DNA from 2 places in the Streptomyces rishiriensis genome. Region 1 is predicted to be linked to the other one. Evidence: predicted binding sites of a transcription regulator. Region 1 holds the regulator's gene; the other holds the start of a gene.

Region 1 (15,810 bases):
GTTCCACAACGTCATCAAGGACGCCGGCATCAACCTCTCCGAGATCGACCACGTCGTTCTCGTCGGTGGTTCGACCCGGATGCCCGCCGTCGCCGAGCTCGTCAGGGAGCTGACCGGCGGTCAGGACGCCAACAAGGGCGTGAACCCGGACGAGGTCGTCGCCATCGGCGCCGCGCTCCAGGCCGGTGTCCTCAAGGGTGAGGTCAAGGACGTCCTGCTCCTCGACGTGACCCCGCTGTCCCTCGGTATCGAGACCAAGGGCGGCATCATGACCAAGCTGATCGAGCGCAACACGACGATCCCGACGAAGCGTTCGGAGATCTTCACGACGGCCGAGGACAACCAGCCGTCGGTGCAGATCCAGGTCTACCAGGGTGAGCGCGAGATCGCGGCCTACAACAAGAAGCTCGGCATGTTCGAGCTGACCGGTCTGCCGCCGGCGCCGCGCGGCGTCCCGCAGATCGAGGTCGCCTTCGACATCGACGCCAACGGCATCATGCACGTCACGGCCAAGGACCTCGGCACCGGCAAGGAGCAGAAGATGACCGTCACCGGCGGCTCCTCGCTGCCGAAGGACGAGGTCGACCGCATGCGCCAGGAGGCCGAGCAGTACGCGGACGAGGACCACCGCCGTCGCGAGGCCGCCGAGTCCCGCAACCAGGGCGAGCAGCTCGTCTACCAGACGGAGAAGTTCCTCAAGGACAACGAGGACAAGGTCCCGGGCGAGGTCAAGACCGAGGTCGAGGCCGCCGTCGAGGAGCTGAAGGCCGCGCTCAAGGGCGAGGACACCGCCGAGATCCGCACCGCCACCGAGAAGGTCGCCGCGGTCTCGCAGAAGGTCGGCCAGGCCATGTACGCCGACGCCCAGGCCGGTCAGGGCGCCGACGCTCCCCAGGCCGACGCCCCGAAGGGCGACGACGACGTCGTGGACGCCGAGATCGTGGACGACGAGCGCAAGGACGGTGCCGCGTGACGGAGGAGACTCCGGGCTTCGAGGAGAAGCCTGACGTCCCCTCCGGCGCCACCCCTGAAGACGCCGAGCCGAAGGCCGACCCCTCTTCCGCCTCGGCGGCGGGGGAGGCCCCGGCCGGGGACGCGAACCAGACAGCCGGTCTGGTGGCCCAGCTGGACCAGGTGCGCACCGCTCTCGGCGAGCGCACCGCGGACCTCCAGCGCCTCCAGGCCGAGTACCAGAACTACCGCCGCCGGGTCGAGCGCGACCGGATCGCGGTCAAGGAGATCGCCATCGCGAACCTCCTGACCGAGCTCCTGCCCGTCCTCGACGACATCGGCCGCGCGCGGGAACACGGCGAATTCGTCGGCGGCTTCAAGTCGGTGGGCGAATCGCTGGAGACCGTCGCGGCCAAGATGGGCCTCCAGCAGTTCGGCAAGGAGGGCGAGCCCTTCGACCCGACGATCCACGAGGCCCTGATGCACAGCTACGCACCCGACGTCACCGAGACGACGTGCGTGGCGATCCTTCAGCCCGGGTACCGGATCGGCGAACGCACGATCCGCCCCGCGCGGGTGGCCGTCGCCGAACCGCAGCCCGGTGCGCAGGCGGCGAAGGCCGACGAGGCGGAGGCGGCCGACGACAAGGAGAGCGGTGGCCCGGACGAGGGCTGAGCTCGATCGGATGAGCCGGTGGGAGGAGGGACGTCGAGGATGAGCACCAAGGACTTCGTCGAGAAGGACTTCTACAAGGTCCTCGGCGTCCCCAAGGACGCCACCGAGGCCGAGATCAAGAAGGCGTACCGCAAGCTCGCCCGTGAGTTCCACCCGGACGCCAACAAGGGCAACGCCAAGGCGGAGGAGCGCTTCAAGGAGATCTCCGAGGCGAACGACGTCCTCGGTGACCCCAAGAAGCGCAAGGAGTACGACGAGGCACGCGCCCTCTTCGGCAACGGCGGCTTCCGTCCCGGCCCGGGCGCCGGCGGCAACTTCAACTTCGACCTGGGCGACCTCTTCGGAGGCGGCGCCCAGGGCGGCGGTGCCCAGGGCGGCTTCGGCGGCGGCATCGGGGACGTGTTCGGCGGCCTGTTCAACCGCGGCGGCCCCGGCACGACCCGCACCCAGCCCCGGCGCGGCCAGGACATCGACACCGAGGTCACCCTGACCTTCACGGAGGCGATCGAGGGCGCGACGGTCCCGCTGCGCATGTCCTCGCAGGCCCCCTGCAAGGCGTGTTCGGGAACGGGCGACAAGAACGGCACCCCGCGCGTGTGCCCGACCTGCGTCGGCACGGGCCAGGTGGCCAGGGGTTCGGGTGGCGGTTTCTCGCTGACCGACCCCTGCCCGGACTGCAAGGGCCGGGGGCTGATCGCCGAGCATCCCTGCCTGGACTGCAAGGGCAGCGGCCGCGCGAAGTCGTCGAGGACCATGCAGGTCCGCATCCCCGCGGGGGTGACGGACGGTCAGCGCATCCGGCTGCGCGGCAAGGGCGCCCCCGGCGAGCGCGGTGGCCCGGCGGGCGACCTGTACGTCGTCGTCCACGTCGGCGCCCACCCGGTGTTCGGCCGCAAGGAGGACAACCTGACGGTGACCGTCCCGGTGACGTTCACCGAGGCGGCACTCGGCGGCGAGATCAGGGTGCCGACGCTCGGTGGGCCGTCCCTGACCTTGAAGCTTCCGCCCGGCACGCCCAACGGCCGCACCATGCGGGCGCGGGGCAAGGGCGCGGTCCGCAAGGACGGCACTCGCGGCGACCTGTTGGTCACCGTCGAGGTGAGTGTCCCGAAGGACTTGTCGGGGAAGGCTCGTGAGGCGCTGGAGTCGTATCGCGAGGCGACCGCGGGCGAGGACCCGCGGGCGGAGCTGTTCGAGGCCGCGAAGGGAGCATGAGAGTGATGGACGGCCGTCGGCGTAACCCGTATGAACTGACCCAGGAGACTCCGGTCTACGTCATTTCGGTGGCGGCCCAGCTCTCGGGCCTGCATCCGCAGACGCTACGCCAGTACGACCGCCTGGGTCTCGTCTCCCCCGACCGCACCGCCGGCCGGGGGCGCCGTTACTCGGCCCGCGACATCGAGCTGCTGCGCACGGTGCAGGCTCTGTCCCAGGACGAGGGCATCAACCTGGCCGGCATCAAGCGGATCATCGAGCTGGAGAACCAGGTGGCCGCGCTCCAGGCCAGGGCGGCGGAGCTGGAGGCCGCGCTGGACGGCGCGGCCGCGACGATGCAGCAGCGGGAGGCGGCGGTGCACGCCTCCTACCGCCGGGACCTGGTGCCGTACCAGGAGGTGCAGCAGACCAGCGCGCTGGTGGTCTGGCGGCCGAAGCGGCAGCAGCAGCCGTCGTCCGACTGACCGACGGCGCGGCAGCACGCGGACAGACAGTGGGGGAGGGGCCCGGAGATTCGTCTCCGGGCCCCTCCCCCACTGTCTGTCCATGGCCGTCGGTTCTTCTCGGCCGTCGGTTCTTCTCGGCCGTCGGCCGTCGGCCGTCAGCCGTCAGCTGCCCACGCCGACGTCCGGCTCGGGCCGTTCGTGCCCGGGCGGCTGTTGCTGCGGCGGCTCCTGGGCAGGGGCGGGAGCCCGGTTGGCGCCGCCCTGCGGTATCCCCAGCTGCCAGAGGTGCGAGCCGGAGATGCGGGACGCGGGGGAGGCGGGGGCGGCGGGGGAGACACGGGAGGTGGGGGACGGGGCGGGGGTTGGGGCCGGTGCTGGGGGCGGGCCCGGGGCTGAAGGCTGCGCCGGTGCGGGTTGTGGTGCTGGGGCGGGTGCTGGGGCTGGGGCGGTGACAGGGTTCGGGGGCTGCTCTGCGCTCGGGGGCTGCTCTGCGCTCGGGGTCTGTTCCGCGCTCGGGGTCCGCTCCGCCGTGGGTTCGGACTTTTCCTTGGTTTCTGCGGGCGGGGCGGGGCTCTGGGGGCTCGTGGTCGGCGGCTCCGAGCCTCGGCCCTGGTCCCGGGCTTGGTCCAGGCCCTGGTCCAGGCTCTGAAATTGGCTCAGGTCCTGGTTCGGGTCGGGGCTGGCGTTGCGGCTCGGGTCCTGGCGGCCCAGGTCCCGGCTGCCATCCTGGCCCAGGTCCCGGCTGCCATCCTGGCCCAGGTCCCGGTTGCCATCCTGGCTCAGGTCCGGGCTGCCAGCCCCGCTCAGGTCCTGGCTCAGGTCCGGGCGGCGCCAGCGCTCCGGGATCGTCGACAGCCGTCGTACGGCGTCGGGGTCGCCTGCCGCTGCCGCCGCGACGGCGCGTGCGCGCAGGGCGCTCTGGCGGGCGATCGGCGAGAAACCCGGGGCCGCGTTGCCGGTCTCGGAGGGCAGGCCGCGGACGCCCATCCCGTTCAACTGGCCCTGGATTCCCGTCTCCGGGGCGAAGATCTCGCGCGGCAGCTGCCAGGAGGCCGCGCCGTCCACGTCGACGCGGTGTTCCCTGCCGTCCACGGCGAAGGTGAGTCCGTAGCCGATGTACTGGTCGTCCTTGTCGAACAGCAGGTCCCCGGAGATCTCGCCACCCCGGTCCCGCACCTCGTCGGCGAGGACCTGGAGGGCGGGCGGGAGGGGGTTGGTGCGGCCGAGGCTGGTGACGTAGCCGTCGCTGCGGGCCACTCTCCGTTCCCCGGTGCCCTTCTCGACGTAGGGGACCTGGAAACGGGTCTCGCCCTGCTCGTCCTGGTAGGTCTCGATGGCCCCGACACGTGCCTCGACGAAGGACAGGCGCTTCTGGCCGCCCTCGCCATGGCCGTATCTCTGTTCCATCGCCGGGAACTGGACCTGGTGCTGCAACGCCGGCGGCGGCGCCGAGCCGATGATCGTGACGTGGGTGTCCGGATTCCGGATCAGGATGATCTCCGCGTTGGCGACGGCGGTGCCGCCGGAACCCACGACGATCCACTCCTTGGCGGCCTGCGGATCGAAACGGTTCTCGGCGACCTCGTCGCCCAGCAGCGCCCGGCCCTCCGCGGCTTCGCGCGCCGCCTCCCACTTCTGCGTCGAGTCGAGAGCGGTGAAGCAGTTGCTCATGCGGGTCTCGTCCGCGGTGCCCAGGCCGGCCGAGAGGGCGTCCTTCAGTGCGGCGTACGAGTCCAGGGCGCCGAGGAGGGTTGCGGTGTCCGCGCCGCTGCGTTCGGCCTGGGTCAGCCAGGTGCGCATCTCGCCCGCACCGGCGAACCCCTGCCCCTCCAACTCCCGCAGCCGCTCACCGATCAGCCGTACTGCTTCGATGCGGCTCTCCACGGCGAATTCTCCACGCGGCGTTCCCGGTACGAGTTCCGGTGTGAGGCCGGTGGCGATGCTGGGGGTGCCGTCGCACGCCACCCAGAGGGGGGTCGCCTTCTCCGTGCCGTCCTCGCCCAACGTGCGGACCTCGGCGAGGAGTTCGCCGTCCCGGCCCAGCCGCAGACGGGCGTGGCCGTTCACCACGTCGCCCTGCGTGGCGAGTTGGTCCTCCCAGACCCGGACGGCGTGGATGGAGATGCGGTGCCGGGGGTCCTCGACCGCCGCGTACGGGTCGACGCCCATCCACTGCGCGAGGTCGCGGTCCTGGTCCGCCGACTGCACGATCCCGTCACCGGGGTCCAGGTGCCAGCGGCCCGCGCCGTCCACCAGCAGCGCCTCCGGGTCGCGCCCGGTGAGACTCGCCCCGCCACCGATCACTACCTTGCGCAGCGGGAGTTGGCCTTCGGCGAGTTGCCCCTCCAGCGTCCGTACGGTGCGTTCGCTGACCTGGGCGCGGTACTCGGCCCACCGTTCGGCGGCGGGTTCGAGCTCGTCGCGGGGGAGGGGGAGGCCGTTCTGGTCGTAGCCCGGCATGGGCATGGTGACGTCCCGCCGCCCGATGAACGCCTCGACCTGCCGTTCCGCCCGGAGAGCGGCGTCCCGGGAGGCCTGGAGGGCGGCGGCGTCGGCGGGGGAGAGGTTTTCTATGGGGTGGGCGAGGGCGGTGACCAAGCGCCGGGAGCCGGCGGAGAGGAAATCGGCCGACGCCCGGTGTCGCACGCGTGCCGCCCTCTCCTGGGGGCGGAACGCTTCCTCGTCGCTCATGGCAGCGGTCGGGCGGATGCCGTACGGATCAAGCAGCGCCGAGAACTCCGCACGCGCTTCCCTCTGTTGCTGAGGGGAGAGATCGGGGTCCGCGCTACGCGCGGCGAGCCAGTTGAGCTCACCTATGCGGCCTCGATCCGCTGCGGACAGCTGCTGGTCCGCGGGGAGTTCCGCTCCTTCGCGCAGGAGGCTCTCCCGTACGGGGGTCAGACCTTCGGCGGCGCGTTCGCGCACCGCAGCGAGCTCACCGAGTTCGTGGGCGAGGACTCGCCCCAGCATCGCGGTCGGAAGGCGGTCGGACACCCGGATGACGTAGTTCTGGGAGGCGGTGTTTGTCGCCGTGTCGGCGATCGCTCCCGTCGTCAATGGAATGGCGTCCACCCAGATCTGGGCGGATTCCCCGCGACTGTCCTGCAACACGAAATACTGGCGGCCGTCCTCGGTCTGGGCCGGGGTGAGGGAGGCCAGTCCGTCCCCCAGGACGACGGCTGCCACCGCGCCCATGTCCCGCCTCGCGGCCCACACGAGATCCTGCTGCTGTACGGTTCCGCCCGGCCCGAGCGTCCCCATGAAGATCTGCGGATCGGCCGATGTGTCCACGTGATGCCCTCCCCCAGGCTCTGTACATATGCACACCGCACAACAGACTTTAGGATCATCCCATGTTGAGAGCCCGTTCCTCACTTGAAGCGCACCTGTACATGGACCTGCATCCATGCGAGTGCGGGAGCTCCGACTTCGTCCGCCGGCACCGCCTGGAGCAGCGCGGTGACGGCATCGTCGCCGTGTACGAGGGGCCCTGCACCCAGTGCGGCCGCAACCGGAACTTCGCCTTCCTGATGGCCGACGAGATCCCCCCGCCTCCGCCGGCCTTCGGTGGCCCTGAGCCGTCCGAGATCATCGACCCCGGTGAGTTCGTCGGGGTCGCCCACGACGTCTCGCGCCGCGCAGGACTGGAGATGCTCAACTCACCCGAATCCGAGCACCACAGGTACCGGGGTGCGATGGCGTACGCGCTGGCCGCCTCTGAGGAGGTCCTGAAGTTCATCCCTCCGGGCCAGGACGCGGTCCCCGCCTCCGCCTTCACCTCCGAGGCGGGCAGGGCACGCTACGAGCGGGAGCCGGCGAAGTTCGACCGCGACATCCTCCAGATGGACATCGACCTCACGCGGAAGATCCTCGCCGACATCGACGAGGTCAGCCGCCCGCCCGGCCAGAGCGGGCCGCAGGCCTGAGTGCGGGCCCGGCGGACAGGGCTCAGCCCAGCTGTTCCGTTGTGCCGTCCGGGTGGATCAGGAGGCGGATCGCGCCGCCGTAGCGGTTGTCGGTGATGGTGGCCGGGGTGGGGGCGCCGAGCTGCTGGGCGCGTTGCTGGAGGATCGCCAGGACGACGTCCTGGATGTCGCCGTAGGGCGGGGCGGTGACCGGGACGCCGTCGATCAGGCCGGCGTTGGGGGAGAAGACGTGCACCTGGGCGTCCGCCGTGGCGGGGGGTGGCGGCGTCGGTTCGGTCATCGGGGCTCTGGGTCCTTCCGGCTCGGTTCCGGATCAGTTCCGGCTCAGGCGCTTTTCGCCTCGTCCTGTTCGACGACGTCGATGGGGACGTCGACGGTGCGAGCGTACGTGCCCCGGGCGAGGCGCTGAAGGCGGCCCGACTTGACGAGGGCGGACAGCACGTTGCTGATCGTCTTGGAGGGGTCGCCGTACACGCCGGGCGGGAGCGCGCGCAGGACGTCACGGGCCGAGAAGGAGGCGGGGAAGGTCGAGACGGCCGTTTCCACGGCTGCCCGGATGCTGGGGGCGCCGGAGGGCACGAGGGTGGCGGCCTGACCCGTGCCGGCGGACGTCCTGCCGGACGGGGCGGGGTGGGGGAGACACGCGCGGATGCCCTGGAGCGCGATGCGGATCGGTTCCAGAGGGATCCGGTCGCCGTCCGGGGCCCCGGTCGCGGCCAGCATCGTCGTCACCTTCTCGATGTTGGCGAGCGATGTGGCCAGCTCGCGCAGCAGCGGTTCCAGGAAGTCGCGGCGCAGGGCCGCCACCGGGTCGGTGGTGGCGAGTTCGACGGAGACCGAGCCGGTGAGGGCGCGCAGCGGGCCGGCGGTGTCGGGAGCGGTCCCGGCGGGGTCGCAGGAACCCCGGCCGCCTTGCGGAGCCAGTGCCTCCACGGCCTTGCGCGCACCGCGGATGGTGTCCGGCAGCTCCGGCGCGATCTCGCCGCCGGGCACGCTCGCCAGCATCACGACCAGCTGCTCCAGGCCGGTGAGCGTGGGCAGGGCGGAGCGGATCAGAGGAGCCAGCAGAGCCTGTCGTACGGCCTGGGCGGGATCCTCGTACGAGAAGGCGATCCGCTGCCCGGACTCGGCCGTTGCCATGTCCTCGCTCCTGCTTTCCGGGTGGGTACGTCTGGAATGGTGACCGTCGCCCTGCGTCTGCTGTGAGGTCGTGTGCTCGTGCAACTGCCTCGGGATGGCAGGCAACTCACTGCGCTGCCTGGCCAGTTGGTCCTGGCGCGCGTCGAAAGCGTCGAGGATTCGCTCCAGCACGGGCTGACCGGGCTCGGCGTCGTGCCGGGCGGCCGTGCCGGTGCTGAGGGAGCGCAGGCGGAGCAGGCGGCGGGACGTTTCGCCGGAGCTGTAACCGGGGCCCGCGCCGGGGCCGTCCACCGTGTGGGTGGGCAGGTCGCCGTTCGCGTCGCCGACACCGAGGGCGCGGCGGATCCAGCGACGGTCGTCGAGCGTGGTCGCGGCCGCGTAGCCGTAGGGCTCTGCGTGGGCCACGGCGTCCTGGAGGCATTCCGCCCACAACGGGCAGGAAGCGCACAGGTCGCGGGCGGTGCGGAGCAGTACGAGGTGCTGGTGGCGCTGTTCGGGCGAGGTGTGCGGAATGTCCGTGGGTGCCTCCAGCAGCGGATGCTGGAAGACGTCCGGTCGGCGCTGGCAGGGCAGAGCGGCGTCGGGAGTGTGGGCCCCCGCCCCCGCCCCCGCTCCCCGTACCGGCCCGCGCGCGGGGCGCGCGGGAAGCGCCGTATGGCTGGCCATAGGCATGTGTGTCGTCCCCCGTGGTGATACGTGATCGGGGGGGAGCCTAAGACGTTCCGTCAACCCCGTGCAACGCATCTGCAAAGCATGTGCCGACTTGGCACAGTGACGAGACGAAACGTTCACACGGGCCTCAACTGTCCGCCGGGTCACTGGCTTTGCGCCTCCGCAGGCGGCCGAGTGCCTGGCGGGCCCGGCCCGTAACCGCTTTCGCGCTGCTTCCGCGTATCGCCAGCACGCCGAGCACGCCGAGGAAACCGAGCGGTACACCTGCTTCCGGGAGGAACATCCCGGCGACGGATGCGATGACGAGGATCACATCCGCGAGGACGACGGTGACGCCTCGTCGGCCCGGGTGTTCCTTCACCATCCAGGCGCCGAGGAGGGCCATTCCGGCCAGGGCCCAGTAGCCGAACACAGCCTGTCCGCTGACTGCCGCGCCCGTGTTCCACCGAGCGGCGTCGCCTGCGGCCGAGAAGTAGCCGGTGAGTGCGGCGCCGATCGTCGTCGAGGCCAGCGCCAGCAGAAGCTGGACGCGGCGGCGGAGCAGCCAGACGACGATGCCGAGGACGATCAGCGTGCCGACCGCGACGAAGGACGAGCCGCTCTGGGAGGCCAGGGTGAACAAGGTGTAGGCGGCCGCGATGCCGAAGACGATGCGAGGGAGGAGCCTGATCGCCCAGGGATCGTTCTTGTCCTGGTGGAGGAGACGGCGCAGGCGGTGCGGTGCGGAGGCGGGCGTCTGCCTCTTCGTGCCGGGAGACCCCTGGGGGCGGATTCGAGGGGTACGGGCGTTGCCCGGAGTGCGGCTCATGGGCGGGTCACATTCCCCTTCCGGCGTCGTTCGACTGCTCCGGGGACGGAGGCGCCTTCGAAGGAGCCGCCGGGGTGTCGGTTCTGCCCGGGGCGACGACCGACTTCGCCTGCGGTGTGACACCGGGCAGGAAGCTGTGGGCCTGTACGGCGGCGGCCCCCGGGGCCGGGAGGGTGAGCGGCTCGAGCGGGGCCGGTCCCGTTCTGGCGTTGACCGTGACACCGGGGAGGTACTGGCCGTGGGTGCTGACAGCGACGGCAGGTGGTCCTGCCGGTGAGTCCAGTTCGGGGCCGCGCTGTTCGGCCGCCCACTGCTGGTCCTCGACGCTGGGCAGGGTGATCTCGTGGTCCGGGCGCAGGACCTTGATCTCCTCGACGAGTTTCTCCACATCGGCCGATCGAGCGGGGCCGTCCATGGTCGCCACCCGGGCGCACACCTCCAGCACGGCGGCACGCTGGGCCTCGGGGGTGGGGAGCGCCGCGAGCTGCTGGAGGTCCAGGTGGCCCGCCTTGGTCAGTGGCGTGTACTTCGGGTCGCTCTCCTCGTACGGGAAGGTGTGGACCTGGGCGCGGACGACCTGGGAAGCCAGCAACTCCTGGGTCTCCGGGGCGAGATCCGTGTACTTCTGCGTCGGCGCCGGATACATGAACTGGATGATGTCGAGCTTGCCGTCCTGGCGGAGCTGACGGGACTCCGTCTGGTAGGCGACGGTTCCGGGGTTGAGTTCGGCCATGAAGAAGAGGGCTTCGTTCTCCGTCTTCGCGGCGTATTTCTGTGAGAGCGCGTCCCAGGCACTTCCTGCCATGGCCTCACCACTGGCCGCGTCCAGGCCCAGGGCGCCGTGGAGAGTCTTGTCCCACAGATGCAGTTCACCTAGCTTCTGACCGCCGGGGGTTCCCTCCAAGTAGCGCACGGCATCCTGGTGGGACGCCGCATTCTCCACGTCGGCGTAGGCGGCAGCGACGTGCATGCTGCGGATCTTTTCGCCCTCGCCGAGCTGAGGGTGGTTTTCGAGGGCCCAGGACCAGAAAGCGGACTTCGTGTCCGGAGCCGGCAGGTCGACGTCCATCTCGCCGACGAGGCCGACGATGTAGGAGGGCAACTTTTCCGTCAGTTCCTCCACTTTGATACCGGACCTCAGGGCGCCCGCTTTCAGCTCCCTGACGATCTTTCTGGCTTCCGCGTCCGACAGGCCTGCGTCCAGATGGGCCAACGTGGCCCGCTCGCGCGCGCCCGTGACGACTTCATCAGCCAGTTGCTGCTCGGTCACAAGGCCTCCGGCGGATAGCAGTCGACGTTGATCAGTGCGCCTCGCGTCTCTCCGGGGAGGGGCGCGAGCCCGAGATTCACGGTGAGCACCGTGTCGCAGCCCTCCGGACCGGCGGCCGGCCACACGGCCATTCGGTAGGGGTCCATGTCCTCCAGGCGGTTCTCGCGCTGCACGAGCCAGTGGTGCTCGCGCGGAGGCTCAGGGAAGGCCGGGTCGTCCCAGCTGCCCGAGAACGCGGGATCGCCGAGAGCGGTGCGCGCCGCCGACTCGAACGCGTTCCAGGCCTCGGCCGCTCGCCTCAGGACCAGATCATTCTCGTCCGCACTGTCGGCACGCAGGTGCCAGGTGCTCCAGTTGAGGTTCTGCACCGGCGCCCATCCACCGCCGTGGACGGGATACAGCGTCATGCGCTGGCCGGTGGCGCTGTGGACGCTCAGGACCCGTTCACCCGGCAGGGGGCGCCAGCCGAACAGCGCGCACCAGTCGTCCAGTGCCTGGCCGGGGTTCGGCGGGCCCGCCCAGACGGCCGGCCAGTCCACGTGCTCCAGCCCCCGGAGCTCCTCGGCCAGCTGCTCGGCGCTGCGGTCGATCTTGAGGGTCGTCATCGCTTGTCACCTTCCTCGCGTTCCGCGCGGCTCCGGTTCATCCGCGCCGCGCCTGCCGACGGGACTCCACGTGATCGGGGTCGTGGCAGACGAGTCCGATCCTCGCATCGGCCGGAACCGGACCACGTCGCGCCGTTGCGCCGAGCGTCGCCCTGAGCTCGAACACCGGCGCCTGTGGCACTCGGAACCGCCATACGGCGACGTGGTGCGGGTCCCGGTATTCCGTACGCCATCCGGCGTCGGGCCAGGCTCCGGGACCCGGCAGTTCCGGGAAGTCCGGTGTGTCCCAGGTGCCGTTCCAGGTCGGGTTTCCCAGCAGGCCGCGCAGGGCGGTCAGGCAGGCGGTCCAGCGCTCCTCCGCAGCAGCGGTGACGTGGGCGTTCTCGTCCGTGTCCCGGGACCGGGCCGACCACACCGTGTGGTCGATCCGGGTCACCGGGCCGCCGGGGGTGGCGGAGACGAGGTGCAGGCGGCCGCCCAGGGCCGTACGGACGCGCAGTCCCGCCTCGGCCCACAGCGGACGCCAGCCGAACCCGGCGCACCACCTCGCCCGCTTCTCCGCGTCCTCCGGAACCCCGGCCCACACCGTGGGCCAGTCCACGCCGATGAGCCGCTCCAGTTCCGCGACCAGTTGGTCGGGACTGCGGTCGGCGGTCAGGGCGGGCATCGGATGGCTCCTTGGTGGCTGAGGGGAGGCGGAGGCGGCAGTGCGGGGCTAGACGCGACCGCTGGGGCCGCGCGGGTCCCTGGGTGGCGGGGATGGCGGGGTCGGGGTCGGGGGCTGCTCCACGGGTGCGGGCCGGGGGCGGGGCGCTTGCGGCTGGGCCTGCTGTTGGGGCTGCCGGGGGACGGGAGCAGGGGCGGGAGCCGACGCCGGGCGGGGCTCGGACGGGGTCGTCGGCTGCGGGGACGACTGGCCTGCGCCGCCGCTGACCCGGCCACCGCGCTTGGGCGCGCCGGGCGCCTCCGGCTCCGGCGCCGAGCGTGCCTCGTGCTCCTCGCGCGTCTGCTCGTACTTCATGCGTGTCGTTTCCGAGGCCTGGTTCTGGGACTTGCGCTGCTCGCGCTTGGACTGACCGACCCAGCCCCACTGCTGCATCTTGCCGCGGCCCTTGCCTCCGGTGACGACCCGGTCCGCCGTCCAGGCGACGCCCTTCGCGCCACCGCTGGCGACGCGGCCCGAGGTCTTGGCCGTGGAGGCGGCGAGACCCGGTGCCATGGCGGTCACCTTGCCCGCGACGTCCCGCAGGCCGAGCATGTCCTCGCCGCCCGCGACCTGCGGGGTGAAGTTCCCGCCGAGGAGCTTCTTCAGCATCATCACGATGGCGATGGTGACCAGGAGCAGCATGAGCAACTGCGTGCCGAGGGCGACCTTGGCCGGCAGGATCATCTGGTAGAGCACCAGCAGCACGGTCAGGATCACGCCGAAGCCGGCGCGTAGCACGAAGCTGTGGATGAACGTCTCCAGCCAGCTCTTCAGCAGCTTCTGCTGAGAGGGATGGATGCCGATCGTGGCCACCAGCGGAAGCAGAATGACCAGGATCAGGGTGACCGCGTGCCACAGCAGGGTCAGGCCGCTGAGGACGATGACCATCAGGCCGACGATGAGCGCGGCGATGATGGAGTAGAAGGCGAGTCCGACCCGGTTGCCGGCGTTCCTTCCGGCCCACTCGTCGAAGGACACCGGGTAGATGTGCATGTCCCCGACGTCGTCGCCCTTGTCCTTGCCGCCCGCTATGTCCTGGCGGATGGGTATCCAGTCGTCCTTGAACTTGTCGAGCTTCTTGTCGCTGAAGGCGTCGACGTTCGTCTTCGACTGGGCCACGAGCTGGATCACCCGCAGGTCCTCGCAGCGGGCCCCCTTGCCCCAGGCACAGGTTTTGCTCTTCTCGGCAGGGACGCAGACGCCGTTCTTGATCTCGCCGCCGCCCTCCTTCTTGAAGATGCAGTTCTTGCCCGCGTCACCGAACTGTCCGAGGGCCCAGGGACGGAAGACGAGCGTGTCGTACATGGCACAGCTGGAGATGCGCAGACCACGGTTGTAAGCGCCCTTGTCCAGGTCGCACGGCGCCTGTGTCTCGCCCGAGACGCCTGCGAGGACGACTTCGGTCAGAGCGGAGTTGGTCCGGGCAATGTAGGAGTCGGCGGTGCTCACGAACTTGTCGTAGTTGCCGCCCGTCAGGAACGCCGTGACGGCGATGATCGTCAGGGCCGACCACGAGATGCCCGCCCACACCTCGCGCATGTCGCCCTTGCGCCACTTGGTGAACACCCACAGGCCGACCAGCACGATCATGACCGGCACGGCCGGACGCAGTACGTTCTCCTTCAGCGTCGTCACGACGCTGTCGCGGCCCTCGTAGAGGCCGGCGAGCGGGCTGGGGTTGGAGGCGGACTCCTTGATGGAGATGGCGGCCCGGGTGAAGATCTTGGTGCCGTTGAAGATGGAGTCGGCGATGCCGTTGTTGATGTAGGACATCACGGAGCAGTCGTCGGCGCCGCTGCCCCAGTCGCCGTTGTTCTCCGAGGCGTCACCCTGGCCCTTGAAGGTCTGGGACCAGTTCATGCCGCGCATGCCGTCGAGTTCGTACATCGTGTACGTGTCGGGCGGGTTCGCCATCTTCACCGCACCGGTCGTCGTCCCCGAGTCGTCCAGGAGCGTCGTCGACTGCTTGGTGTCCTTGTCCCACTGCATGACCGCGGCGAACATGGACTCGCCGTTGGTGCCGGGCGTGTCCATCTGGTAGCTGTCATCGCCCGTGAAGTCGCAGGAGAAGCCCGCGTACGCCGGGGTCGGCATGGCCAGGGAGACGGCCGTCAGGGCCAGTGCCACGAAGACGACGGCGCGGACGGCTGTGGCGGCCTTGGTGAGGGCCCGTTGCAACGCTTTGCGCGAGGGCATCTGGAATCCTTCGGGAACGCGGGAACAGAGTGGAGCCGAACAGGCGGGCCGGTTCAGCTGGAGAAGTAATTGCTCAGCACGCAGCCGTCGACGAGTCCCGGGCTCTTGTCGAAGCCGCTCGGCGCCGAGAAGTCCGGATCGCAGGTCATGAACAGGAGCTCGGACTTCTGCAGTTCCTGGATCGCCTGGCCCCCGACCGGGATGACCGCGAAGTCCTGACCGACCAGGAATTGCTCGTTGTTCGCCTTGGCGGCGGTCTGGAATGTCTTCATGTCCGCCACGGAGAGGAGGGCGACCGGGTCGCCGGACCCGTCGCTGCACACACCCCGTTCCTTGATGCCCCATGACGGGTCCGCCGCCTCGTCGGCCCCCCAGGCGGTCTTGTCGCCGTCGTGGTCGGCGTCGTAGTCGGCGCCTGTCTTCAAGTCCAGACAGGGGGTGAACTTGTTCACGTAGTAGGCGATGGACGCCAGGTCCGCCGCCTTGGGCAGGCTGCTGTTCGCGTCCTGCCCGGTGCTGCCGGAAGGGCTGGCGGACGAGCCCTTGTCACCGCTCTTCTTGTCGTCGTCGCCCCCGCACCCCGCCACCGCCGTCAGCGCGACGAGGGTGGTGCCGATCACGAGTACTCGCCTGATTCGCATGCTTCTTCACCTGTTCGGAGGGGTAGTTGGTCAGCACGCAGCCGTCAGCCAGTGCGTTCGCGGTGCGGTGGCCACCGGGTGCCAGTGAAGTCCGGGCGTCATACGGGCGCTGTCTCCGCCGCGTGTGTCGCCGAACGTGCCGGGTCCTCCTCCACCTCCTGCAGGAACGTCCAGTCCCAGACGCTCAAAGGCGGGTTGACGCCCTGGCGGGCCGGGCGGGTGGTGCCGTTGGTGTCCGTGGCGGCGAGGATCTCCTTGAAGACCAGGTCGACGGCGACCGTGCCGACGCGCTTGTCGGCGTCGCGCTGGAGGCAGACACCGGTGCGGAGTTCCTGGAGGGCGGCGATGACCTTCGGGTCGTTCTCCGGGCGGCCGAGGAGCGGGGCCACCATGGACGCCTCCTGCGCCGACTTCTGCTTGAAGGCGAAGACCGTGTGGATCTGGTTGGCGCCGCCGCTGCGGGCCTCGGAGTCCTCGATCTGGACCAGGTCGATGGCCTGCTGGGTGATCAGGACGGTGACCGCGAGGTAGGAGCGGCCCTGCTTCAGCGCGCGGCGCA
Region 2 (15,810 bases), 1.2 Mb from region 1:
TGGAGCGGCGTACAGGCGGCGTCCGGACGGCCGCCGTCTTCCTGCTCGGGCATGTCCTGGCCACCCTCGCGACCGAGGTGCCGGTGGGTCTGGCCGTGCTCGTGGGCCGGCTGCCCGAGAGTTCGCTGCACCGCCTCGACTACGGCATCAGCTTCGGTGTCGCCGCGAGTGTCGGCGCCCTGGCGGGTCTGCTCGAACCGTGGCTGCGCCTGCCGCTGCTCGCCGTCTTCGGCGGGATGCTGGTCCAGGACCTGATCGCCTTCACCGATCCCATGACGAACTGGGGACACCTGATCGCGCTGGCGATAGGCGTGGGCACCTGGCCGTGGCTCCGGCGGCCGCCGCGGACCGGGCCGCCGCTTCCCGCCCGCTGAAGGCCGCCCCGATCGAGCCCTCCACTGTCGCTCGCCGGTTCTCGCCGGTTCTCGCCGGATCTCGCCGGATCTCGCCGGTTCTCGGCGGTCCTGGGCGGCCCCCGGGTCTCACCGGCCCCACATGATTCACCGGCTCACCGGTCTCACCTGTCTTCGGCGGTCCTCGGCGGTCAGTCGTCGTACTGGACCGTGCCGTCCGTGTGCAGGGTGGGGTGGAGCTTCATGGGGCCGTACTCGTCGAGGTCCGACGGGCGGGGCGGCTCGGGGCCGTCGGGACCCAGGCGGACCATCCGCTCGACGCGGCAGATCCGGAACACGCGGTCCTCCACACTCGCCTCGTCGGCCCGGCCCGCCGCCCGGAACGCCTCCGCCGCCCGCGCGTACAGGGCCTTCTTGCGCTCGTCGAAGCGGTAGAGCATCGCCCAGACCCGGGCCATCCCCTCGTACAGCGAACGGCGCGCCTCGTGCGGGGTCGCCGCCAGGGAGCCGCACGGGGTCCAGCCGGACCCGTCACGTTCGGCCACGGAGAAGCCGACGGGCAGCCGCACCACGTCCGGGTGCGTCCGGGCGGCCCATTCGGAGTCCGCGCGCACGTCGGCGGGGAAGCGGGCGCCCGTGTACGTGAAGTCGCGCAGGCCCAGCCGGAGGGCGCCCGCCATCGGGCCCTCGTCCCGGCCGGGGTCCAGGACGTAGCCCACGTCCGGCGACGGGGCGGCGCCCGGGTCCTCCCACGACGGGCACACCGGCTCGAGGTCGGTGGGCCGGGGCGGCTCCAGGCCGTCGTCGCCGGTCCGGGCGAACTCGTCGCCGCGCACCACCCGGTAGCGCACGCCCAGGGCCTCCACCTCGTCGGCCGGGGCCCGCTCCAGCACGGCCACGGCCGCCAGCAGCTCGCGCCGGGCGGCGCGGTCGTCGGTGCCGTCCTTCGCCTTGAACCACAGGTGCGAGTTGAGTCCGTCGCGGGCCTGCTGGGGCATGCCGTCCACCACCGGCTTCAGCAGCCGCCAACCCGGGTCGGCCCTCGCCCGGTCCCGTGCGGCGACACCGAAGACGGGTCCGCGCAGCGCGATGTGCGGATAGCGCCGCGAGGCCTCGACGGCGTCCGCCTCCGTCACCCAGGCGACGGGGTCGTCACGGCGGACCAGGTCGGCGTGGAGGGCGTCGAGACGTCGCTTCCAGTCATCGGTCATACGCGCATTGTGGTCGTGGCGGCGGACGACTTCGGGGTGAATGCCACAAGTGGGCGGGGTACGGAGAGGGGGCGCGAGGGGCGCGCCCCGTCGTGCGGCGCCGAGGGGTGCGCCCTCCGGGCCCCCGGACGTCACCTCCGTGTCTCTCCCGTGAACTTCGCGCTGGTCAGCGATGACTCGACGCGCCACCCCAGGGACTCGTACAGTGCCCGCCCCTGCGGCGTCGCCCCCAGGACGCCGGTGCGGGCGCCCTGTTCGGCCGCCGCCCGGTGCAGCGTCCGCATGACGAAAGCGCCGAGTCCGCGGCGGCGGTGGCCGGGGGAGGTCTCGATCTGGTCGACGACCGCCGTCGCGCCGGTCGGGGCGATCTGCCCGCGTGCCGCCAGGGAGCCGTCCGGGGCCGCGACCATGGTGCGGGTCACGCCGCCGCGCGACCAGGTGCGGGTCCGGTAGCCGTCGGGGGCGGCGCCGGGCGGGGTGTCCGGGAGCGGGGCCGTCATCAGGAAGCCGGGCTCGGGGTCGATCCACCAGCCGGGACCCAGCCAGGGCCCGACCACCGCCGGGTCGGCGAACACCTTCAGCCAGACGCCGGCCCCGGTCACCGCGCCCGCCACTTTCCGGACGGTCGGCTCCGCCACCGCGTCGTTCGTGGCGCCGAGCACATGCCGGGTGACGTGATCGGTGCGCGTCCCCACGTCGACGGTCCAGCCCCAGGACTCGGCCACGGGTGGAGCGGCCCCCCGCGACACGACCCACCCGTCCACCCATGCCTGGACGAAACGATCCATGACAACCCCCTGGAAGCGGCCGCGTAACGGGCTCATCGCTTATTGGCCTCTTACGTCTGACCGTAAGTCCGAAGCGGCCCGCCGCAACAGCCGTGATCGCCCACAGCGAACGGGCCCTCGGGTGGGGAACATTCGAAGACTCAGGTGCATTGAGTCGGCATAGCTCAACTTGACTGCCGAAGGGGAGATCATGGCTTCGCTGTCCACCTCACTCACCCTGCCCGTGTTGCCTCTCGACGACGAGGTCGTGCTCCCCGGCATGGTGGTTCCACTGGACCTCAACGACACCGATGTGCGGGCCGCGGTGGAGGCCGCTGAGGCCGCCGCCCGTTCAACGCCCGGCAAGCCTCAGGTACTCCTGGTGCCGCGCGTCGACGGGACCTACGCGGGCACCGGTGTGCTCGGCACCGTCGAGCAGGTCGGCCGGCTGGCCGACGGCGACCCGGGCGCGCTGATCCGCGGCCGCGGCCGCGTGAAGATCGGCGCGGGCACCACCGGGCCCGGCGCGGCCCTGTGGGTCGAGGGGACGAGGGTCGACCAGGCCGTCCCCGAGCCGCTGCCCGGTCATGTCGCCGAACTCGTCAAGGAGTACAAGGCGCTCGCCACCGCCTGGCTGCGCAAGCGCGGCGCCTGGCAGGTCGTCGACCGCGTCCAGGCCATCGACGACGTCTCCACGCTCGCCGACAACTCGGGTTACTCGCCGTTCCTGACCACCGAGCAGAAGGTGGAGCTCCTGGAGACCGCCGACCCGGTGGTCCGCCTGAAGCTCGCCACCCAGCAGCTGCGCGACCACCTGGCCGAGCAGGACGTGGCCGAGACCATCGCCAAGGACGTCCAGGAGGGCGTCGACAAGCAGCAGCGCGAATTCCTGCTGCGGCGCCAGCTCGAGGCCGTGCGCAAGGAGCTGCGCGAGCTCAACGGCGAACAGGAGGGCGAGGAGTCCGACGACTACCGCGCCCGTGTCGAGGCCGCCGACCTGCCCGAGAAGGTCCGCGAGGCCGCCCTCAAGGAGGTCGACAAGCTGGAGCGGTCCAGCGACCAGTCGCCCGAGGGCTCCTGGATCCGCACCTGGCTGGACACCGTCCTCGAACTGCCGTGGAACGAGCGGACCGAGGACCGGTACGACATCCAGGGCGCCCGCTCCGTCCTCGACGCCGAGCACGCCGGCCTGGACGACGTGAAGGAGCGGATCACCGAGTACCTCGCGGTGCGCAAGCGGCGCGGTGAGCGCGGCCTGGGCGTCGTGGGCGGCCGGCGCGGCGGTGCCGTGCTGGCGCTCGTCGGCCCGCCCGGGGTCGGCAAGACCAGCCTCGGCGAGTCCGTCGCGCACGCCATGGGCCGCAAGTTCGTCCGGGTCGCCCTCGGCGGCGTCCGGGACGAGGCCGAGATCCGCGGTCACCGCCGTACGTACGTCGGCGCGCTGCCCGGCCGGATCGTGCGGGCGATCAAGGAGGCCGGGTCGCTGAACCCGGTGGTGCTCCTCGACGAGATCGACAAGGTGGGATCCGACTTCCGGGGCGACCCGGCGGCCGCCCTGCTGGAGGTCCTGGACCCGGCGCAGAACCACACGTTCCGCGACCACTACCTGGAGGTCGAGCTCGACCTGTCGGACGTGGTCTTCCTGGCCACCGCCAACGTGCTCGAAGCCATCCCGGAGGCGCTGCTCGACCGTATGGAGCTGGTCCGCCTCGACGGCTACACCGAGGACGAGAAGGTCGTCATCGCCCGCGACCACCTGCTCCCGCGCCAGCTGGAGCGGGCCGGCCTGGACAGGGACGAGGTGACCCTCGACGAGAGCGCGCTGCGCAAGCTCGCCGGCGAGTACACCCGCGAGGCGGGGGTGCGCACCCTGGAGCGGTCCATCGCGCGGCTGCTGCGCAAGGTCGCCGCCCAGCACGAACTGGGCGAGCGGAAGCTGCCGTTCACCATCCGGGACGAGGACCTGCGCGCGCTGATCGGCCGGCCGCACCACGTGCCCGAGTCCGCCCAGGACCCGGCCGAGCGCCGCACGGCCGTGCCCGGGGTCGCGACCGGCCTCGCGGTCACCGGCGCCGGCGGTGACGTGCTCTTCGTCGAGGCGTCGCTGGCCGACCCGGAGACCGGCGCGGCGGGCCTGACCCTGACCGGTCAGCTCGGTGACGTGATGAAGGAGTCGGCGCAGATCGCGCTCAGCTTCCTGCGCAGCCACGGCGCCGAACTGGAACTGCCGGTGGGCGACCTGAAGGACCGGGGCGTGCACATCCACTTCCCGGCGGGCGCGGTCCCGAAGGACGGTCCGAGCGCCGGCGTCACGATGACGACCGCCCTCGCGTCCCTGCTGTCCGGCCGCCTCGTCCGCACGGACGTGGCGATGACCGGCGAGGTCTCGCTGACCGGCCGGGTCCTGCCGATCGGCGGTGTGAAGCAGAAGCTGCTCGCCGCGCACCGGGCCGGTGTCACGACCGTCGTGATCCCCAAGCGCAACGAGCCCGACCTGGACGACGTCCCGGCGGAGGTGCTGGACAAGCTGGACGTCCACGCCGTCACGGATGTCCGCCAGGTCCTGGAACTGGCGCTCGCACCCGCCACGAACGGCGCGGCGCCGGAGGTTCCGGTCGCGGCGTGACGGACGCGACCGGAAGCGGAAGGCCCGGGTCCCTTGAGGGAGACCCGGGCCTTCCCGGTTCCGCCGCCGGCCCCGCACCGGGGTCCTGGGAAGCGCCGCCGGTCGCTGCCTGCGAAATACTGAGGAGCTGCGCCGATGGCGGCGACCGGCGAGATCAGGGGTGCTGACGTGCACGAGGACACAAACGGCGACGGACGCGACAGCGGGTCCGGCACGTCGTCGCGTGGTGTGGAGCAGGGCGACCGGGAGTTCCTGTCCCTGGAGCGGGAGCTCACGGTGCTGCTGCGCCGGGCCCGCGCCAACCAGGGGGAGATGGCCCGTGAGGTCCACCCGGACCTGGAGTCCGCCGCCTACGGGCTCCTCGTCCGGCTGGAGGAGTGCGGCCGTCAGCGCGCCACGGAACTCGCCGGCTACATCGGGGTCGGCAAGGCCACCATGTCCCGGCAGCTGCGCGCCCTGGAGCAACTCGGACTGGTCGCCCGCGAGCCGGACCCGGCGGACGGCCGCGCCTGGCTCGTCGACCTCACCGAGGAGGGGCGCACCCGGGTGAGACGGGTCCGCGAGGCCCGCCGCGAGCGGTACGTCACCCACTTCTCCGACTGGGACCCCCAAGAGGTCTCGGAGCTGGCCCGGCTGCTCCACCAGCTGAACCGGGGGATGGAGAAGTAGCCGGAGCGAGTCAGGGGGAGCACGGCGACGCCGTCACAGCTCCACGCACACCACCGTCGCGTCGTCGTGCGTCTTCGCCCGGCCCAGCAGGACCCGTCCGGCGTCGTCGTCCGCCCGCTCCAGCTCCCGCACCCGTTCCACCAGCGGCCGCGCACCCTTCTCGCGGACGAGGGTGAACAGGTCCGTCCAGTCGCCCTGGCCGAAGAGTTCCGTCCAGCGGGTCGCCCCGTCCGACAGCGCGGCCAGCGAGCGGACCTCCGCGCGCGGCACGCTCGCGGTGACCGCCCGGGCGGCCGCACCGGGGTCGGCCGCGGCCGTGAAGAAGCCGCCCTCTCTGTTACGGAGCGTGCCGTCGACGACCTCGGCGCTCCGCAGCAGGGCGCGCGGCAGCCGGGCCAGCCGGTCGTCGCGGACCGGCGTGACCGTGCCGTCCGGGGCGGCCAGCAGCAGCGTCGCGTCGCACAGGACCAGGTACTCGACGGTCAGCGGCGACCAACGCGCGAGGACCACGGTGGCCTGAGGGGTGCGTGGGTGAGAAAGGTCACAGGTGTCCGCATGGGCCCCGGCGGTACGCGCGATGGCGCGGGCGAGCGCCTCGGCCAACGGAACATCCGGGAGGGAAACGGTCAGTTCGGTCAGGGCGCCGCCGAGCCGCGCGGTGAACCACGGGACCGAGTGCAGACAGCCGGCGCCGCCCGGCGGCGGCGTCACCCCGTCCAGCAGGACGAGCGAACCGCCCTGTCCGGAGGCGGGAAGTCCGATACTCGCGAAGTCCTCGTTGGGGCGGGCCCGATCGCCGGCCTCCGACACAAGTTCCGTACGCATCCGGTCAGTCTGCACGACCCCTTCACAGCGTTCGCAAAAGGCTGGCACCCTTCCCGGAATTGACGTAGCTCCGCAGGTCAGACGCCTGATTTGGGTAGGATTGAAGCACTCCGGGAAGACGTGGCGGCGAATACTGTCAAAGCCCGCCGCCCACGTCCAACCGGCCTGCCGCGCGCGGGCGCTGCGCACACCGGAGAAACTTGCCCGCCAACTCCCCTCCGATGTTCACTCCTTCGGGTGGCGGGGCAAGCGATGCGGGGCCCCTGCCCACCGGCACTGGGAGGGTCGGGAACCGTACCGGACGTACGCACCAGTTGACGGAGCGTCACATCCGGCCCATGGCACACGAGTCAGGAATGCGAGCACCGGTGCAGAAGACGCGGCCTCGGCGTACAGGCAGGCAGACGGCCTCCGAGGGGGGCGCGGAGCGCACCCCCGTCGGCAAGGGCCGTCCGACCCATGTGCGCAACCGGCTGATCGTCGCGGTGGCCGTCGTGGCCGCCGCCGTAGCCGGGGCGGGCGCCCCCTCGATCCTCGCCGCCTCCGGGCAGCTGAAGGACTCCCAGGACCTGGTCACCCTGGCCGAACAGACCCAGGACGCCCTCGCCCTCGCCCAGTCCCTGGCGGACGAGCGCGACGAGGTCACCACCTACGTGGCGGCCGGCCGGGTGAAGTCCAAGGCGCCCTCCACCCAGGGCAGCGCCCGGGTGGACCGCCAGGCGCGCGAGCTGACCACCGGGACGGAGGTCTCCGAGGCGCTGCGCGAGGCCCTCGGCTCCGTGCCGTCCGTGCGCCAGTCCGCCCTCACCGGCAAGAGCACGGCGCTCCAGGCGCACGAGGCGTACTCCGGCGCCATCGCCGCGCTCCATGTGCTCGTCGACCGGCTGGCCGAGGAGATGCCGCCCCGCGCGGGCTCCGGCGCCTACGCCCTCGCCGAACTCGACACCGTCGTCCAGCAGGCCTCCGCGACCCGGGGACTGCTGCTCGCGGCACTGAACGTGCCGACGGGTACGGAGACCGCGTACGACCCCGTCACCGGGCGGTCGGTCACCGAGAAGGTCTCCTCGGACGCCGACACCAAGCAGCGCAACGCGCTCACCGCCGCAGCGCAGCAGGCCCGGCTGCGCTCCGACGCGGCCCTCGCGGACTTCCGGGAGGGCGCGCCGCAGGAGGCGGTGGCCGCGTACGACTCCACGGTCACCGGCGGAGACGTCGACACGGCCGAGGCCTACCTCGCCTCCCTCACCGACCAGCCGAAGCTGAGCGACGGCGAACTCGACACCAGCGTCAAGAAGCTCGACGCCGCGCTCTCCGCCCGGGTCGACCTGATGCGCGGGGCCGAGTCCTCGCTGTACGGCCATCGCGTCGAGGACCTCTCCCGGCTGCGCGACGACGACGTCACCGACCTGGAGCTGCGCGTCACCCTCCTCGGGGCCCTGATGCTGCTGGCGGTCGTGGTCGCGACGGGCATGGCACGCAGCCTCACCCGCCCGCTGTCCGTCCTGCGCCGGGGGTCGGCGCGACTGGCGGAGGCCGAGCACCCGGCGGCGGAGGAACCGGTCCGGTTCACCGGCCGCAACGACGAGTTCGCCCAGGTCGTCCGCTCCGTCAACGCCCTGCACGAGCACGCCGTGGCGCTCCACGAGCGCGTCGGCACCCTGGAGTCCGACCGCAAACACCTCGTCGGTCAGCGTCAGCGGATGGCCGACGCCCGCGAGGAACTGCGCACCGAACTCGCCGACTCCGCCGCTCAGCTCGCCGGGCTGCGGGACAGCATCGGCGGCACCTTCGTCAACCTCGCCCTGCGCACCCTCGGCCTCGTCGAACGGCAACTGGCCGTCATCGAGGGGCTGGAGGAGCGCGAGCAGGACCCCGACCGGCTGGCCACGCTCTTCAAGCTCGACCACTTCGCCACCGTCATGCGCCGCCACAGCGAGAACCTGCTGGTGCTGGCCGGCACGGAACACGTCCAGCAGCACGCGGGACCGATCCCGCTGGTGGACGTCGTCCGCGCGGCGGTCAGTGAGATCGAGCGGTACGAGCGGGTGCGCATCTCCGCGCTTCCGCCGCACGCGCACGTGGCCGGATTCGCCGCGGACGACCTCTCCCACCTGCTGGCCGAACTCATGGAGAACGCCACCTCGTTCTCCCCGCCCGACCTGCCCGTCGAGGTCTCCGGCTGGCTCCTGGAGAACGGCGAGGTCATGCTCTCCGTCCAGGACGAGGGCATCGGCATGGCCGAGGACCGGATGAGCCGCCTCAACGCCCGCCTCGCCGAGTTCGACCCCGAGACGCCGTACGACCAGGAGGGCGAGGAGGGTCTCGGCCTCGGCCTGTTCGTGGTGGCCAGGCTCGCCCACCGACACGGGGCGCGGGTGCGGCTGCGCGAGCAGAAGCAGGGCGGGGTGGCGGCGGTCGTCGTCCTGCCGGCCACGCTCCTCGCCGCGGCCCCGGCCGCCGCGATCCCGATGACGAACCCGGCGGCCACGCCCCAGTCCTTCTCGCTGCCGGGGGCGACCGCGGAGGCCAACTCCAACGTCCTGCCGGGCCGTACGAAGCCCGCGGACCCGCTGGTCGCGCTGGCGGAGAAGGCGGTACGGCAGACGGAGGCCCCGGCAGGAACGCCCGCGCCGGCTCCGGAGCACCTCCCGGCCGAGACACCGGCCGAGACGACGATGGAACTGCTGCTGCCGAACCCGCAGGGCGAGGAAGCAGGAGAAGCGGCGGCCACCGACGGGGCGGGGGAGCGGAGCGCCACCGACCTCCTCGCCCCCGACCCTGCCGCACCCGACGGCGGGCACACCCCACCGGTCCCACCCGCACCCGGCGGCGAACCCGCCGATGGTGAACTCATCGACGGCGGACCCGCCGACGGCGAACCCGCCGCGGGCGAGGCCGAGGCGGAGCACGCCCGCACACCGGACGCCCCGGAAGAGCTCGTCACGGACAAGGGCCTCCCGAAGCGCACCCCCAAGATCACCGCACCCAGCCAAGCCCCGCGCCAGCGGACCGGTTCCGTCGACGCGGACGCCCTCCGCCGCCGTCTGGGCGGTTTCCGCCGGGGGGCGGAGGCCGGCTACCGCGACGTGGAAGCCGAAATCGCCGAACGGACGGGCCAGAACCAGGTCCCGTCCACCGGAGCAACTCGAAAAACAACTCAAGAAGCACGCGCACACGCCGAAGAAAGCACGGGGGGCACAGTCGAGGAGGCAAGCAGTTGACCGCGCCCAGTACCTTCGGACTGAGCAGTGAAGCCCGAAACCTGCACTGGCTGTTGACCAACCTCGTGGAGGAGGTGCCCGGCATCCAGTCCGTCGCCGTCGTCTCCTCGGACGGCCTGCTCCTGCTGTCCTCGGACCCGGGCCGCAACCTCGAGGCCCGCGAGGCCCGCGAGGCGAAACCCTCCGGCCCGCGTGGCTCCTCCGCCGATCTCGCCACCATCGTCTCCGGCATCGGCAGCCTCACCATCGGCGCCGCCAAGCTGATGGCCTTCGGCGGGGTCAGGCACACCATGGTCGCCATGGACGAGGGCAGCCTCTTCGTCATGTCGATCAGCGACGGTTCGCTCCTCGGAGTGCACGGCTCCGCCGACTGCGACATGAGCGTGGTGGCCTATCACATGGCCCTCTTCGTCGGTCGTGCCGGACACGTCCTGACCCCCGAACTGCGCAGTGAGCTACGGCAGTCACTGGAGTCCGAGGAACCGGGGGGCCTGCGATGAGCGCCGTTCCGAAGCAGCCCCAGCGCGGCCGGCAGCAGCTGCCCGTGCGGGGCGGCGACCGCAAGCCGGCCCGGGTGCGCCCGTACTCGCTCACCGGTGGCCGTACCCGCTTCGGGCACGTCCTGCTGGTGGAGACCTTCGTGGCGGCCCTCGAAGCCCCCGAGGAACGCAAGGAACTGACCTTCGGGGGAGGATCCCTCAAGCCCACGGTCATGCCGGAACTGCGGGCCATCGTCGAACTGTGCCGCCGTATGCGCACGGTGGCCGAGATCGCCGCGCTGCTGAAGATGCCGCTCGGCGTGGTCCGGGTGCTCCTCAGTGACCTCGCGGACCAGGGAAAGATCCGTGTGTACGGCACCGGTACCGCTCACGGTACGGGCCGTCCCGACCGCGCTCTGCTGGAAAGGGTGCTGAGTGGACTCCGTCGTCTCTGACGCCGCTCGTGGCGTCTCCCCCCTCGTCGAGGCCGAGCCCGACGAGCCCCTGCAGCCCTGGCAGACGGACCGCACCCGTGCCCCCATCGCCACGAAGATCGTGGTGGCGGGCGGTTTCGGCGTCGGCAAGACGACCCTCGTGGGCACCGTCTCGGAGATCGAGCCCCTCCAGACGGAGGCGCTGATGACCGAGGCCAGCGAGGAGACCGACGACCTCACCGGGACCCCGGAGAAGGTCACCACCACGGTCGCCATGGACTACGGCCGGCTCACCCTCGACGACGACCTGGTGCTCTACCTGTTCGGTACGCCGGGCCAGCAGCGGTTCTGGTTCATGTGGGACGACCTGGTGCGTGGCGCGATCGGCGCGGTCGTACTGGCCGACACCCGCCGCCTGAAGGACTGCTTCCCGGCGCTGGACTACTTCGAGAGCTGCGGGCTGCCGTACGTCGTCGCCGTCAACCACTTCGACGGCAGCGCGGTGTTCGAGCCGGCCGACGTGCGGGAGGCGCTGACGATCCCCGCGCACATACCTGTCATGATCATGGATGCGCGGCGCCGGATCTCGGTGATCGAGACCCTCCTGGCCCTGGTGGGCCACGCGCTCGACGAAACCCCCGAGTAAGGCCCTTCAAGGAGAGTTCCCCGCATGCGGAAGATACTCGTCGTCGGAGCCGGCCAGTCCGGTCTCCAGCTCGCCCTCGGCCTCCAGTCGCACGGGTACGAGGTCACCCTGATGTCGAACCGGACGGCGGACGAGATCCGCTCCGGCCGGGTCATGTCGACGCAGTGCATGTTCCACACCGCCCTCCAGCACGAGCGCGACCTCCAGCTGAACTTCTGGGAGCAGCAGGCCCCGAAGATCGGCGGGCTCGGCGTCTCGGTGGCGGCCCCCGGTTCGCACGACCCGGGCCCGACACAGCGCGCGATCGACTGGCTGGGCAGGCTCGACGGGTACGCGCAGTCCGTCGACCAGCGGGTGAAGATGGCCGGCTGGATGGAGACGTTCGCCCAGCGCGGCGGCCAGCTGGTGATCCACGGCGCGGCGGTCTCCGACCTCGACTACTTCTCCCGCGCCTACGACCTGGTCCTGGTCTCCGCGGGCAAGGGCGAACTCGTCCAGATGTTCGGTCGCGACCCGGAGCGCTCCCCCTACAGCGAGCCGCAGCGCGCCCTCGCCGTCGCCTACGTGCACGGACTGGGCCCGCGCCCGGAGCACCCGGACCTGGACGCCGTCCGCTGCAACCTGGTCCCCGGCGTCGGCGAACTGTTCGTCATGCCGACGCTCACCACGTCCGGCCGCGCGGACATCCTGTTCTGGGAGGGCATACCCGGCGGCCCGCTGGACGTCTTCAACGGCGTCAAGGACCCGGCGGAGCACCTCTCCCTGACCCTGGGGCTCATGGAGAAGTTCACGCCCTGGGAGTACGCGCGGGCCACCAAGGTCGAACTGACCGACGCGGGAGGCACCCTGGCGGGCCGCTACGCGCCCACCGTCCGCAACCCCGTCGGCCGCCTCCCCGGCGGCGGCCTGGTGCTCGGCGTCGCCGACGTCGTCGTCGCCAACGACCCGATCACCGGTCAGGGCTCCAACTCGGCGTCCAAGTGCGCGGCCGCCTACCTCTCCTCGATCCTCGAGCGCGGCGAGAAGGAGTTCGACGAGGAGTGGATGCGCGCCACCTTCGACCGGTACTGGGACACCGCCCGGCACGTCACCAAGTGGACCAACGCCATGCTGGCCCCGCCGCCGGAGCACATCGTCAATCTGCTGGGCGCGGCCGGCCAGCTGCCCCCCGTGGCTGATCGTTTCGCCAACGCCTTCAACGACCCGGCCGACTTCGAGAACTTCTTCTACGAGCCGGAGAAGACGGGGGCCTATCTGGCCTCGGTGACTGGAGCCTGACAGTCTCCTGACCAGCACCTTGACGGCCGTCGTTGGTCGTTGTTGGTCGTTGCGGGCCGCCCTCGGACGGCCCACAGACGGCCCGGCGTCACCAATCAAACACGAGATCAGAGCCCCCGGACACTGTGTCCGGGGGCTCTTTGCTTTGAGCCGGCCAGGTGGGTAGTGGTGTGGTCGAGGTGAGTAACTCGCTTGGCAGGTTTGTCTGGGCTGGTCAGGGGGTGATCCGGATGCGTTCGCCGGGGTTCATTCCCGTACAAACGCTGTGTCGGCCCGGGGCAGGCTGAACGGCCCTGGACGGCCGCTTACGGCAATGAACGAGACGGAAACTGAGACGGACGCGGTGTACTCAGGGAAGCCGAGTACAGCATCCGGTACGTCGGGGTCGGCGACTATGTCAACGCTCATCCACGTGAACCACGACCCGTTCCACTGGCCTTAGTTCGCGTGGGCGGGCTGCGTACAGGCTCGCAAGGATGCGGAACCGCGAGACGGTATACGGCCGTTCGGCTGCCGCGATACGAAGTGCAGTTCTGAGCATGCTGTCATAGCCGGACCGTAGGCTTCAGCCATGGAAAAGGGAGCCATCTCGCGAGACGACGTTCTACAGACCATGCAGGAGTACGACGAGCTGGGGGGACCGGCGTTCCTCAGCCTGTACGGCTTCAAAGAGGCCAGGAAGTTCCTCATCCTGCACGATGGCAAGGAGTACGATTCCAAGGCCATCGCGGCCGTAGCTCACAAGCACCAGCACGGCAGGCCCCTCACCTGGAAAGAGCTAAGTGGAGGTGTAGGCCACGCTGTTGACTGGCTCAAGCGCGAAGGGTTCAGGATCGGTGTATCGCGCAGCCCGAAGTGGACGCGCGACGAACTGATCCTCGCTTGTGACGTCGTCGCGCGGAACGACTGGCACGGCTTGTCTGCCTCTGACCCGCGCATCGGGGAGCTGTCCGAACTCCTTCAACTTCTGGGCGCCTATCCTCCGGAGGAGCGCGCAGCTGAGTACCGCAACTGCAACGGTGCCGCCTTCAAGACGCTCAACATTGCCAGCTTCCACCCCGACTACCAGGGCACCCCGACGAACGGCGGGCAGCTGGACCGTGAGGTGTTGCACGAGTTTCTTGAGCGCCCGGCGGAGATGGCGCGGGCCGCGGCACTGCTGCGCGAGGGGTTGCGCTCCGGGACTCTTCAGCCCGTGCTGCCCGAGAATGACGACACCGATGACGATGAGGTCAGCGCACCGGAGGGGCGTGTGCTGTACCGCCGCCACCGCACACGCGAACGGAACAAGGCGCTCCGTGCGAAGAAGATCGCTGCTGTCCTCAAAAAGGGCGGCATCCTGGCCTGCGAAGTGTGTGACTTCGACTTCAGCGCGGTCTACGGCGAGCGCGGGCAGGGCTACATCGAGTGCCATCACGTGGTGCCGCTCCATGAGGCAGGGGAAGGCACGACAAAGCTGGCAGACCTCGCCCTGATCTGCTCGAACTGCCACCGCATGATTCACCGCTGCGCGCCGTGGCCCACGCCGGCAGAACTGCGTGCGTTGGTGCAGGAGCATGCCCGGGTTATGCCAGCGGCGGTGCCGAGGCCGCGGCTGGAGGCGGCCGACACGCGCCCCCTTACCGCCTGAGCGATGTCCAGCATGCGTTCCTTCCCCCGGCGGACGGGGTCCGGCCGCGAACAGACGGACTAACGCCAGAGTGCCGGACCACGCCGGCACTCTGGGCTGGTGGAACTCGCTAGGGGGCGCCCCCCAACACGCTTTCCAACTGTGCGTAGGGCCGTACGGGGGCGTTCGCAGGGGTTCGTGGGGCAGGTCAGAGGGGTGTGCGTACGGTGGTGAACTGTGGCGTCCGTCGGCGCACTGGACAAAGACCAGGACAATGATCGGTGCTGAACGGGACGGCCCGCCAGAGGACTAAAGAACCTTGCCGCGTGCAATGACAATCTGTTCGGCCGCAAAACGCATTAGAGGAATCTCGCGAGCAAGCTCTTCATCGTGGGCGAACGGTGCATATTTTGGCAACTCGCCTTCCTTGGCGTGCACCAGGGCATTCCTGACCTTGTAAATTCTCTTTGCGATTGCGTCTCGCACTCCCTCTTCGTCATGCATTCGAATATTTACTTTGCTCGCGCCGGCAAAGGGGACATCGTTATTGGCATAGTAGTCGATCAGGCTGGAGTCGTAGGCGTCTAGATCGGCTACTAGGCGAGGAATGTTAACGAATCGATTGAGTGCCAGTTGTAGCGCTCTCTGCTCGTTCACTCCGCCCTCATCCTTGACTTGACGCTGTACTTTGGTGACGATTCGGATGATGGACTGGATATCCTTGTTTCGGCGTGCAGAGAAAGATGGATCGATGATTCCCGATCGAACCTGGTTCACCAAATCTTCGTTGAATACTTTCTCAAAAAAGTGCTCGGCGATGTGATAGTAGGATAGATATTCCAGTAGCGGGATTTCTGCGGCTACGCCCATGAGGTAGTGGTGCACCAAGTCTGCATCGTAGGTTTGCCTAGGGCCGTCAAACGAACCGTTTTGATTCCTCCGCACGCGTTGGATGGACTGAGTTCGAAACATTGGCTCTAGGCCGATGCGGGCTGCCGCATCCGTATTGTAGGCGGCATGGAATAGGAACGAGTTGGCAAGAGTCTCGAAGTCTGAATGGCTTTTGGCGGCAGTGATTCGCAATGTGGTAGCGCGCAGGCCCTCGGCAACCACGTCAAACAGTGAGGCCGTCTCTGCGGTTGAACGGTTTGCCGAGATTCGGTCAATGCCTAGTGCTGCCGCCCGGCGCATGATTGCTCTTTGCCTCACGGATGCCGCAGGTGTCGCGGAAACAGAATTTTGGGTAGCAGCGCACAGTAGATAGGCGGCAAATTCTCGGGAGGGTCTGCCGACCTTGAAAGTTACGGGATTTTCACCCTGCCCTGGGAATGTTGTATCGTCGAAAATTCTGTCAAATGCACTAAATGGGCTAAGTGAGACTAGAGAAAATTCCGCTTCACTTTCCCACTGAAAAGAGCTCTCGGTCTTTGATTTCGCCTGATTGAGGCGAGTGATCATTCCGGCGATTTCTGTACTGTCTGCGCCATTGATTGATTTTCCGTCGGATAGTCGGATGGGGTCTCGGAGGATGAAGTCGCCGCCTACGTTTCCGGGAGCGGCAAGGAATACTCGCCTGAGCCCGCCCAGAATGGATCTTTCGTCGACTTTTGGGTGTGCGTTCATGTCCGTCCTTTATGCCTGGAGAAGTATCGTCATGCAGGCGCTCTTCCGAATTCCCTGTAGAAGCATTCT

What was found. Region 1 encodes HspR, which represses chaperone genes until heat shock. Its sites were predicted from a motif close to TTGAGNNNNNNNNNCTCAA; they were not measured.
Region 2: the regulator HspR is predicted to act here: its motif matches at 2,502-2,520, upstream of lon (endopeptidase La).

The regions. Positions count from the first base shown of each region.
Region 1 covers NZ_JAUSWV010000002.1:4,548,489-4,564,298, forward strand. The annotation lists gene dnaK (molecular chaperone DnaK) at 1-973, shown strand, start outside; gene grpE (nucleotide exchange factor GrpE) at 970-1,626, shown strand; gene dnaJ (molecular chaperone DnaJ) at 1,666-2,841, shown strand; gene QF030_RS22790 (heat shock protein transcriptional repressor HspR) at 2,847-3,305, shown strand; gene QF030_RS22795 (hypothetical protein) at 3,450-6,578, opposite strand; gene QF030_RS22800 (hypothetical protein) at 6,680-7,213, shown strand; gene QF030_RS22805 (hypothetical protein) at 7,236-7,493, opposite strand; gene QF030_RS22810 (WhiB family transcriptional regulator) at 7,538-9,019, opposite strand; gene QF030_RS22815 (hypothetical protein) at 9,153-9,833, opposite strand; gene QF030_RS22820 (hypothetical protein) at 9,841-11,103, opposite strand; gene QF030_RS22825 (hypothetical protein) at 11,100-11,708, opposite strand; gene QF030_RS22830 (hypothetical protein) at 11,746-12,375, opposite strand; gene QF030_RS22835 (hypothetical protein) at 12,424-14,610, opposite strand; gene QF030_RS22840 (hypothetical protein) at 14,664-15,251, opposite strand; gene QF030_RS22845 (ATP-binding protein) at 15,350-15,810, opposite strand, start outside.
Region 2 covers NZ_JAUSWV010000002.1:5,712,476-5,728,285, forward strand. The annotation lists gene QF030_RS28020 (rhomboid-like protein) at 1-374, shown strand, start outside; gene QF030_RS28025 (DUF5954 family protein) at 545-1,564, opposite strand; gene QF030_RS28030 (GNAT family N-acetyltransferase) at 1,696-2,352, opposite strand; gene lon (endopeptidase La) at 2,543-4,957, shown strand; gene QF030_RS28040 (MarR family winged helix-turn-helix transcriptional regulator) at 5,126-5,626, shown strand; gene QF030_RS28045 (hypothetical protein) at 5,660-6,451, opposite strand; gene QF030_RS28050 (sensor histidine kinase) at 6,820-9,672, shown strand; gene QF030_RS28055 (roadblock/LC7 domain-containing protein) at 9,669-10,172, shown strand; gene QF030_RS28060 (DUF742 domain-containing protein) at 10,169-10,606, shown strand; gene QF030_RS28065 (GTP-binding protein) at 10,587-11,231, shown strand; gene QF030_RS28070 (styrene monooxygenase/indole monooxygenase family protein) at 11,256-12,509, shown strand; gene QF030_RS28075 (HNH endonuclease) at 13,081-14,139, shown strand; gene QF030_RS28080 (hypothetical protein) at 14,428-15,741, opposite strand.